2 regions of the Agromyces sp. LHK192 genome follow, and region 2 is predicted to be linked to the other one. Evidence: predicted binding sites of a transcription regulator. Region 2 holds the regulator's gene; the other holds the start of a gene.
What was found. The regulator LexA, encoded in region 2, represses DNA repair genes until DNA is damaged. The targets are predictions, from matches to a motif close to TCGAACANNTGTTCGA.
Positions count from the first base shown of each region.

Region 1: uvrA (excinuclease ABC subunit UvrA) is a predicted target of LexA. The motif match lies at 2,035-2,050, and genes of this name have one in related genera.

Region 1 covers NZ_CP034753.1:2,185,016-2,190,562, reverse strand. The annotation lists gene uvrB (excinuclease ABC subunit UvrB) at 1-2,000, shown strand, start outside; gene uvrA (excinuclease ABC subunit UvrA) at 2,106-4,994, shown strand; gene uvrC (excinuclease ABC subunit UvrC) at 4,997-5,547, shown strand, end outside.
Region 2 covers NZ_CP034753.1:1,727,851-1,733,397, forward strand. The annotation lists gene metE (5-methyltetrahydropteroyltriglutamate--homocysteine S-methyltransferase) at 1-1,842, shown strand, start outside; gene ELQ40_RS07700 (alpha/beta fold hydrolase) at 1,970-2,743, shown strand; gene lexA (transcriptional repressor LexA) at 2,792-3,529, opposite strand; gene ELQ40_RS07710 (LysM peptidoglycan-binding domain-containing protein) at 3,809-4,174, shown strand; gene ELQ40_RS07715 (histidinol-phosphate transaminase) at 4,251-5,342, shown strand; gene hisB (imidazoleglycerol-phosphate dehydratase HisB) at 5,339-5,547, shown strand, end outside.

The DNA.
Region 1 (5,547 bases), 460 kb from region 2:
AGGCCATCGCGGAGCTCGCCGGGCGGATCAACGCCGGCGAGACCGATGTCGTGCTGCTCGGCGCGACGGGAACCGGCAAGTCGGCGACGACGGCGTGGCTCATCGAGCAGGTCCAGCGGCCGACGCTCGTGCTCGCGCACAACAAGACACTGGCAGCGCAGCTCGCGACCGAGTTCCGAGAGCTGATGCCGAACAACGCCGTCGAGTACTTCGTCTCCTATTACGACTACTACCAGCCCGAGGCGTACGTGCCGCAGACCGACACCTTCATCGAGAAGGACTCGTCGGTCAACGCCGAGGTCGAGCGGCTCCGCCATTCGACGACGAACTCCCTGTTGAGTCGGCGAGACGTCGTGGTCGTGTCGACCGTCTCCTGCATCTACGGACTCGGCACGCCGGAGGAGTACCTCGCGGCGATGATGCCGCTGCAGGTGGGGCAGCGGGTCGATCGCGACTGGCTCATCCGCAAGTTCGTGTCGATGCAGTACCAGCGCAACGACGTGGCCTTCAGCCGGGGCACGTTCCGGGTGCGCGGCGACACCATCGAGATCATCCCGGTGTACGAGGAGCACGCCATCCGCATCGAGATGTTCGGCGACGAGATCGAGGCGTTGTTCAGCCTGCATCCGCTGACGGGCGAGGTCGTGGAGAAGCTCGACGCGGTGCCGATCTTCCCGGGCTCGCACTACGTCGCGAGCACCGACGTGATGCAGCGCGCGATCGGCACGATCCGCGACGAGCTCGACGAGCGGCTCGCCGAGCTCGAACGCGAGGGCAAGCTGCTCGAGGCGCAGCGGCTGCGCATGCGCACCACGTTCGACCTCGAGATGATGGAGCAGATCGGATTCTGCTCGGGCATCGAGAACTACTCGCGGCACATCGACGGCCGCGCGCCGGGCGAGGCGCCGCATTGCCTGCTCGACTACTTCGCCGACGACTTCCTCGTCGTCATCGACGAGTCGCACGTCACGGTGCCGCAGATCGGCGCGATGTACGAGGGCGACTCGTCGCGCAAGCGCACGCTCGTGGAGCACGGGTTCCGGCTGCCGAGCGCGCTGGACAACCGGCCGCTGAAGTGGGACGAGTTCAAGGCGCGCGTCGGTCAGTCCGTGTACCTCTCGGCCACGCCCGGCCGCTACGAGATGGGGATCGCCGACGGGGTCGTGCAGCAGATCATCCGGCCGACCGGGCTGGTCGATCCGGAGATCGTGGTGAAACCCAGCAAGGGGCAGATCGACGACCTGCTCGAGGAGATCCGGATCCGCGCGGAGCGCGACGAGCGGGTGCTCGTCACCACCCTCACCAAGCGCATGGCGGAGGAGCTGACCGACTTCCTCACCGAGGCCGGCGTCCGGGTCAGGTACCTGCACTCGGACGTCGACACCCTGCGCCGCGTCGAGCTGCTGAGCGAGCTCCGCGCGGGCGTGTACGACGTGCTCGTGGGCATCAACCTGCTCCGTGAGGGTCTCGACCTTCCCGAGGTGTCGTTGGTCGCGATCCTCGATGCCGACAAGGAGGGCTTCCTCCGATCCTCGACCTCGCTCATCCAGACGATCGGCCGCGCCGCCCGAAACGTGTCCGGCCAGGTGCACATGTACGCGGACGTCGTCACCGATTCGATGGCGAGCGCGATCGACGAGACCACGCGCCGGCGCGAGTTGCAGCTCGAGTTCAACCGGGTGAACGGCATCGACCCGCAGCCCCTCCGCAAGCGCATCGCGGACATCACCGAGGTGCTGGCGCGCGAAGAGGCCGACACGGCCGAACTGCTGGCGGGCCGTGACGCCGGCCGCAAGAAGGCTCCGGTCCCGAACCTCCGTCGCGAGGGCATCGCGGCCGAGGGGGCGAACGATCTGGAGGACCTCATCCGCGACCTCAACGAGCAGATGCTCGAGGCCGCCGGCGAGCTGAAGTTCGAGCTCGCCGCGCGCCTGCGCGACGAGGTGCAGGAGCTCAAGCGCGAGCTCCGTCAGATGGAGAAGGCCGGTCACCTGGGCTGATCGCGGTTCGGCGGGGCGAGTACGGAGCAGCGATTCGAACGTATGTTCGCTGAGAGCATTCCTCACGGCGCCGTGCGTGTCGGTGGCCCTCCGTAGACTCGAAAGGTGCCAGTCTCGCGTCTCGATGCCCATTCCCGCCTGAGCGTGCGCGGTGCCCGCGTGCACAACCTGCGGAACGTCGACGTCGAGGTTCCGCGTGACGCGATGGTGGTCTTCACCGGCCTGTCCGGTTCGGGCAAGTCGTCGCTCGCGTTCGACACGATCTTCGCGGAGGGCCAGCGGCGCTACGTCGAGTCGCTGTCCGCCTACGCCCGCCAGTTCCTCGGCCAGGTCGACCGTCCTGACGTCGACTTCATCGAGGGCCTGAGTCCCGCAGTCTCGATCGACCAGAAGTCGACGAACCGCAATCCCCGGTCCACCGTCGGCACGATCACCGAGATCTACGACTACATGCGTCTGCTGTGGGCGCGCATCGGGGTGCCGCACTGCCCGGTGTGCGGCGAGCGCATCCAGAAGCAGACCGTCCAGCAGATCGCCGACCGGCTGATGGAGCTGCCCGAGGGCACGCGATTCCAGGTGCTCAGTCCCGTCGTGTCGAAGAAGAAGGGCGAGTTCGTCGACCTCTTCCGAGACCTGGCCGCGCAGGGGTACTCGCGCGCGGTGGTCGACGGCGACCTGGTCCGGCTCGATGAACCGCCGACGCTCAAGAAGCAGGTGAAGCACGACATCTCCGTCGTGATCGACCGGCTCGTGGCATCCGCCGACATCCTGGGCCGCCTCACCGACTCGCTCGAGACCGCGCTGCGGCTGACCGATGGTCTGGTGCAGATCAACTACGTCGACCTCGCCGGCGACGACGCCTGGCAGACCTTCTCCGAGAAGCTGTCGTGCCCGAACCAGCATCCGATCCAGCTCACCGAGATCGAGCCGCGTACGTTCTCATTCAACGCGCCGTTCGGTGCCTGCCCCGAGTGCTCGGGCCTCGGCACGCGGATGTCGGTGGACGAGGAGCTCCTCCTCGGCGACCCGACGTTGTCGATCAACGAGGGCGTCATCCTGCCCTGGACCTCGCAGGGCAAGAGCCTCTACAACTACTACGAGAAGCTGCTCGCGGGTCTCGCGCGCGACCTCGACTTCTCGTTGGACACCCCATGGGAGGAGCTCGACGGCACGGCGAAGGGCGCGGTGCTGCGGGGCGACAACTTCGAGGTCAAGGTCAAGTGGCGCAACCGCTGGGGCCGCGACATGAGCTACACCTCGGGATTCGAGGGCGTGGTGCCCTACATCGAGCGCCAGTACGCGCAGGCCGAGACCGACGTGCAGCGCGCGCGCTGGGCCGAATACCTGCGCGAGGTGCCGTGCCCGGTGTGCGACGGTCGGCGCCTCAAGCCCGAGGTGCTCTCGGTGCTCATCCACGATCACAGCATCGCCGACGTCTCGCGGCTGAGCCTCACCGATGCGCGGGCGTTCATGGACCGGCTCGAGCTCACCGAGCGTGAGCAGGCGATCGCCGCACAGGTGCTGCGTGAGATCAAGCTCCGGCTCGACTTCCTCATCCGGGTCGGGCTGGCGTACCTCGACCTCGCCCGTGCCGCGGCGACGCTGTCCGGCGGCGAGGCCCAGCGCATCCGTCTCGCGACGCAGATCGGGTCGGGCCTCACGGGTGTGCTGTACGTGCTCGACGAGCCGAGCATCGGCCTCCACCAGCGTGACAACCGGCGACTGATCGACACCCTGGTCGCGCTGCGCGACCTGGGGAACACGCTCATCGTCGTCGAGCACGACGAGGACACGATCCGCATGGCCGACTGGATCGTCGACATCGGCCCGGGCGCCGGCGTCAACGGCGGCACGGTCGTGCATTCGGGGTCGTACGCAGACCTGCTGGAGAATCGGGCCTCGCTCACCGGCGACTACCTCTCCGGGCGCAAAGAGCTCGCGGTTCCCGAGCACCGGAGGCCGATCGATTCCGAGCGCGTGATCACGGTCGAGGGCGCCGCCGCGAACAACCTGCGCAACGTCGACGTCGACTTCCCGCTCGGCGTGTTCACCGCAGTGACGGGGGTGTCCGGGTCCGGCAAGTCGTCGCTCGTGAACGACATCCTGTACCGGGTCCTCGCCAATCGGCTCAACGGCGCCCGCAAGGTCCCGGGCAAGCACCGGCGGGTGACCGGGCTCGACCAGCTCGACAAGGTCGTCCATGTCGACCAGGCCCCGATCGGCCGGACGCCGCGGTCGAACCCCGCGACGTATACGGGCGTGTTCGACCGGATCCGCACGCTCTTCGCCGAGACGACCGAGGCGAAGGCGCGCGGCTACCTTCCCGGTCGGTTCAGCTTCAACGTGAAGGGCGGCCGCTGCGAGGCCTGCTCCGGCGACGGCACGATCAAGATCGAGATGAACTTCCTGCCCGACGTGTACGTCGCGTGCGAGGTCTGCGGCGGTCAGCGGTACAACCGCGAGACGCTGCAGGTGCACTACAAGGGCAAGAACATCGCCGAGGTGCTCGAGATGCCGATCAGCGAGGCGGCCGACTTCTTCGAGCCGATCTCCGCGATCCACCGCTACCTCAAGACGCTCGTCGACGTGGGCCTCGGCTACGTCCAGCTCGGGCAGAGCGCCACGACGCTGTCAGGCGGTGAGGCGCAGCGCGTCAAGCTCGCGACCGAACTCCAGCGTCGGTCGAACGGCCGCAGCGTGTACGTGCTCGACGAGCCGACCACCGGCCTGCACTTCGAGGACGTGCGCAAGCTCCTCAAGGTGCTCGGCAAGCTCGTCGACAAGGGCAACACCGTGATCGTGATCGAGCACAACCTGGATGTCATCAAGTCCGCCGACTGGTTGATCGACCTCGGTCCCGAGGGCGGGTCCGGCGGCGGCCGGATCGTCGCGACGGGCACGCCCGAACAGGTCGCCGACAACCACGACAGCCACACGGGGTTCTTCCTCCGCGAGATCCTCGGCGCGCACGAGCGCGCCGACGTCGCCAGTTGACGATGTTCCCGGCGAGCTCGATCGGCGGGTCCGTCGCCTACCGTCCGAAGCCGGGGGAGATCCCGACCGGGCCCGGGGTCTACCGGTTCATCGACCCCGACGGGCGCGTGCTGTACGTCGGCAAGGCGAAGAACCTCCGAGCCCGGCTCTCGAACTACTTCGCGCCGCTCCACACGCTCCACGAACGCACGCGACGCATGGTTCTCACTGCGTCGAAGGTCGAGTGGACCGTCGTCGCGAGCGACGTCGAGTCGCTCAACCTCGAGATCACGTGGATCAACGAGCTGAAACCGCCGTTCAACGTGCGCTTCAAGGACGACAAGTCCTATCCGTACCTGGTCGTCACCCTCGGCGACGAGGCGCCGCGGGTCATGGTCTCGCGCAAGCGCGGCATCCGCGGCGCCAGGTACTTCGGCCCGTACCCGAAGATGTGGGCCGTGACGGAGATGGTCGAGATCCTCGTTCGCCTGTTCCCGATGCGCACCTGCAAGGACAGCGACTACCGACGGGCCATGACCAGCGGCAAGCCGTGCTTCGCGGGTCAGATCGGCCG
Region 2 (5,547 bases):
GTGCTCGTCGGCCCGGTCACGTTCCTGGCGCTCGCGAAGCCGGCCGACGGTGCGCCGGCCGGCTTCCGCCCGCTCGACCGGCTCGTCGACCTGCTCCCGGTGTACGGGCGATTGCTCGCGCAGCTCGCCGAAGCGGGGGCCTCGTGGGTCCAGCTCGACGAGCCCGCGCTCGTCAGCGAGAGCATCGACGCGCCGCGCGACCTGGTGCTCGAGTCGGTCGGGGCCGCGTACGACGCGCTCGGTGCCGCCGAGCAGCGCCCGGCGATCTTCGTCGCCGCGCCCTACGGCGGCCTCGACGACGCGCTGCCCGCGCTCGCCGCGACCCCGGTCGAAGCGATCGGCTTCGACCTGGTGAAGGGCTCGGTGCCGTCGGGCCTGGACCCGGCGACGGCCGAGTCGCTGGCGGGCAAGGCCCTGGTCGCCGGCGTGATCGACGGCCACAACATCTGGCGCGGCGACCTCGCGGCGGCATTCGACCGGGTCGAGGCCCTCGCGAACCTGTCCGGTGAGGTGTCGGTATCGACGTCGACGTCGCTCTTCCACGTGCCGCACGACGTCGCGGACGAGTCGAAGCTCGACCCGCGCCTGGTCGGCTGGCTCGCGTTCGCCGACCAGAAGGTCGGCCAGGTCGCCACGCTGGCGACGGGCCTGGTCTCGGGCCGTGAGGCGATCGGCGAGGCGCTGGATGCCGCAACCGCGTCCCTCGCCGACCGCGCCGGCGCCCCCGGGGTCCGCGTGCCGAACGTGCGCGAGCGGTTGGCCGCGCTGCGCGACGGCGACTTCAGCCGAGACGACTTCGACACGCGCGTCGCCGCTCAGGCTTCGCTCGAGCTGCCCGAGCTGCCGACCACCACGATCGGCTCGTTCCCGCAGACCGGCGACATCCGCCGCGCCCGTGCACGCCTGGTGAAGGGCGAACTGACGCACGAGGAGTACGTGCAGGCGATGCGCGAGGAGATCGAGCGGGTCATCCGACTGCAGGAGGAGCTCGGCCTCGACGTCCTCGTGCACGGCGAGCCCGAGCGCAACGACATGGTGCAGTACTTCGCCGAGCTGCTCGAGGGCTTCGCCGTCACCGAGCACGGCTGGGTGCAGTCCTACGGTTCGCGCTGCACGCGCCCCTCGATCCTCTGGGGCGACGTGTCGCGTCCGGAGCCGATGACGGTCGCCTGGTCGACCTACGCGCAGTCGCTCACCGCGAAGCCCGTCAAGGGCATGCTCACGGGACCGGTCACGATCCTGGCGTGGTCGTTCGTCCGCGACGACCAGCCGCTCGGCGACACGGCACGCCAGGTCGCCCTCGCCCTTCGCGACGAGATCGCAGACCTCGAGGCATCCGGCATCCGGGTGATCCAGGTCGATGAGCCGGCGCTGCGCGAACTGCTGCCGCTGAAGCGCGCCGACCAGCCCGCGTACCTCGACTGGTCGGTCGGCTCCTTCCGGCTCGCGACGGCGGGCGCCGCCGCCGCGACGCAGGTGCACACGCACCTGTGCTACTCGGAGTTCGGGGTCGTGATCGACGCGATCCGCGAGCTCGACGCGGATGTCACCTCGATCGAGGCGGCCCGCAGCCGCATGGAGGTCGTCGACGACATCTCGGCGAGCGGCTTCGACCACGGCATCGGCCCGGGCGTCTACGACATCCACTCCCCGCGAGTGCCCAGCATCGACGAGGTGCAGGGCCTGCTCGAGCGTGCCGTCGCCGAGATCCCGGCATCCCGTCTGTGGGTGAACCCCGACTGCGGCCTCAAGACGCGCGGATACGAGGAGACCGTCGCGTCGCTCGAGCACATCATCGCCGCGACGCGTGCGGTCCGCGAGGGCGCCTCGGTCGGCGGCTGACGCAAGCCGTCGCCGACGCAAGCCGTCGCCGACGCATTCCGCCGGCGAGCGGCGGTGCGCACGATGCACATCGTGCGCACCGCCGCTTGGCGGCTTCCGCTCAGGTCGGCGAGGTAGCGTGCTCGGCATGCAGCTCGCGGTGACCGAATCCGGGCGCGGTCCCCGTACGGCCGTCCTCATCCACGGCATCATGTCGGACTCGCGTGCCTGGCATCGCGTGACGGCCGAGCTCGAGTCGCACGGATTCCGGGTGTTCGCCGTCGACCTGGCCGGACACGGCCGCAGCCCCCGAGCCCGGCGGTACTCGCCGTCGGCCTGGGCCGACGACGTGGTCGAGACATTGGAGCCGCTCCTCGGCGGCGCCCCCGACGTCGTGATGGGCCACTCGCTCGGCGGACTGGTCGCGAGCCTCGTGGCCGACCGGCTCGCCCCGCGCGCGGCGATCTACATCGACCCGGCGTTCGCGTTTCCGGGCGGCCTGCGCGGACTCGCGTTCAAGCTCTTCTTCGCGATCGCACCGCGCCCGCGTCGGACGGCACTCGTGAAGATGAACCCCAAGTGGCACGCCGAGGACGTCGAGATCGAGCTCGCGACCCTGCGCGACTGGGACAAGCGCACGGTCCTCGGCTTCGCGGACACGCGCCCGCTCGTTCCTCCGGTGCGGCTGGTCGCGCCGAGCCTCGTGCTGCTCGCCGAGAAGAGCCTGCTCATCACCGAGCAGGTCGCGAACCGGATGCGTCGCCAGGGCATGACCGTGCAGACCGTGCGCGGCACCGGGCACACGGTGTTCCGCGACGACCACGCCGGGTTCATGGACGCCGTGCTGGGCTGGCTGCGGGGCCTTCCGGCGCAGGCCGGTCACGTCGGACCGCGGATCGGAGCGCCGGTCGGCGGCAGCTGATCCGGCGGAGGGGCCGTTCGTCGACGCCGGCGCCGGACGGGCCGGAGCTCAGACCGTGCGCAGCACGGCGACGACCTTGCCGAGCACCTCGGCGGCGTCGCCGAGGATCGGCTCGAACGCGCTGTTCCGCGGCAGCAGCCAGGTGTGGCCGTCGCGCTGGCGGAAGACCTTGACGGTCGCCTCACCGTCGAGCATCGCCGCGACGATCTCGCCGTTCTCGGCCGTCTTCTGCGAACGGACGACGACCCAGTCGCCGTCGCAGATGGCCGCGTCGATCATCGAGTCGCCGACCACCTTCAGGATGAACAGTTCGCCCTTGCCGACGAGTTGACGGGGGAGGGGGAAGACCTCCTCGACCTGCTGCTCGGCCGTGATCGGCACGCCGGCGGCGATGCGGCCGACGAGCGGGACCATCGCGGCGTCGCCGACGGGCGCGGCGGTCCCGATCGTCGGCACGCGCGCCTCACCGCCCGGCAGCTCGATGAGCACCTCGAGCGCGCGAGGCCGGTTCGGGTCACGGCGGAGGTAACCGGCGAGCTCGAGCTGGTTGAGCTGGTGGGTGACGCTCGACAGCGACGAGAGCCCGACCGCGTCGCCGATCTCCCGCATGCTCGGCGGGTAGCCGCGCCCGGCGACCGAGCGCTGGATCACCTCGAGGATCGCCACCTGCTTCGGCGACAGCGACTTGCGCCGGCGGGTGCCCGCATCGGGAGTGCGGTCGATGTCGGTGGTCACGTTGAGCCCCTCGTCACGGCCGTCGGCGGTCGGTGCCGGCGACGACCTCATCGGCGTCCATCGGCCGGATCACGCTGCTCGGCGGTCGATGTCGGTGGTCGGTGTTCGACTGGAGTCGGACATTCGAAACTGTATCCGCCGAACGGGCGAGCGACAAACATCTGTTCGAGCGTGTCGCCCGATCGGCAGCCGAGTCCGGACGGAGGTCGACGCTTGCCAGTTCGAACATTCGAAGATATATTCGGAACAGAGATTCGTATCCGGCGCTCCCGGCCGAGCGCCGGATACGGATCCAGCCGGGATCCACACACGGAGGGCACGGGAGGAATCATGAGCATCGCCAGCGCACCGACCGCATTCGACGGGCTCGCACCCACCGGAACGGCACCGCGGACGCGCCTGCGACTCACCCGTCGTGGGCGACTCGTGTTCACGACGCTCGGGGCGCTGCCGCTCGTGATCTGGACGCTCGTGTCGGTGCTCGGGTCGGGGCCCGCCGCCGCCGGGGGAGCATCCGGGGGCGGAGCGCTGCAGACCGTCACGGTCGGTGCCGGCGACACCCTCTGGGAACTCGCGGTCATGATCGCCCCCGACGACGACCCGCGCGAGGTCATCGCCGACATCCTCCGCATCAACGGACTCGAGTCGCCGATCGTGCAGCCGGGGCAGGAACTCGCGCTGCCTGCGGGGCGCTGACGGCAGTGCTCCCGGCGCAGCCCGACCGCACGTCGCAGGGCGTCCCACCTCTCGCGCCGCGTCTACCATTGAGCAGGTGACGAGTCTCGACGATCTCCCCATCCGAGACGACCTTCGCGGTCAGATGCCCTACGGGGCACCGCAGAAGGTCGTGCCCGTGGCGTTGAACGTGAACGAGAACACGCATCCCATCCCGGAGGCGGTCGCGCACGACATCGTGTCGCGCGTCGCGTCGGCGATCCTCGGACTCAACCGGTACCCCGACCGCGAGTTCACCGAACTGCGCGCTGCATTCGCCCGGTACCTCGGACACGGCCTCGCGCCCGAACAGGTCTGGGCCGCGAACGGGTCGAACGAGGTGCTCCAGCACGTGCTGCAGGCCTTCGGCGGTCCCGGTCGAAGCGCCCTCGGCTTCGCGCCGACGTACTCGATGTACTCGCTGCTGTCGGCCGGCACCGGAACCGCGTGGATCGACGCGCCGCGAGACGCCGACTTCGAGCTGACGCCCGAGACCGCCGTGGCGGCGATCCGGAAGCACGACCCCGACATCGTGCTGCTCTGCGCACCGAACAACCCGACCGGCACCCCGGCGTCGCTCGCGACGGTCGAGGCCGTCGTCGACGCCGCGCGGGGCATCGTCGTGGTCGACGAGGCGTACTTCGAGTTCGCCGATCCCGGCACGCCGAGCGCGCTCAGCCTGCTGCCGGGCCGGCCGAGACTGCTCGTGTCGCGGACCATGAGCAAGGCGTTCGCCTTCGCGGGCGCGCGGGTCGGCTACCTGGCCGGCGACCCGGCGGCGATCGACGCGCTCCGGCTCGTGCGGCTCCCGTACCATCTGTCGGCCCTGACGCAGGCGGCCGCGCTCGGCGCGCTCGCGCACGCCGACCAGATGCTGGCGATGGTCGACGAGATCCGCGGGCAACGCGAGCGCATCGTCGTCGAACTCGGCGCGCTCGGCTTCCGGCCCTACCGCAGCGGCGCGAACTTCGTGCTCTTCGGCGGCGTCGACGACCCGCGCGCGGTGTTCGAGGGACTGCTCGCGCGCGGCATCCTCATCCGCGAGATCGGCATCGACGGATGCCTCCGCGTCACGGCCGGCACCGAGGCGGAGACCACGGCCTTCCTCGAGGCGATCGCCCTCTTCGCGCCGAATAGGATGACGGCATGACCACTCCGAAGCCCCACCGCACCGCTCGCGTGCAGCGGGAGACGAGCGAGTCGAGCATCGACCTGTCGATCGACCTCGACGGCACCGGCAGCAGCGACCTCGAGACCGGCGTGCCGTTCTACGACCACATGCTCACCGCGTTCGCGAAGCACTCGCTCACCGACCTCACGGTGCGCGCCAGCGGTGACATCCACATCGACGTCCA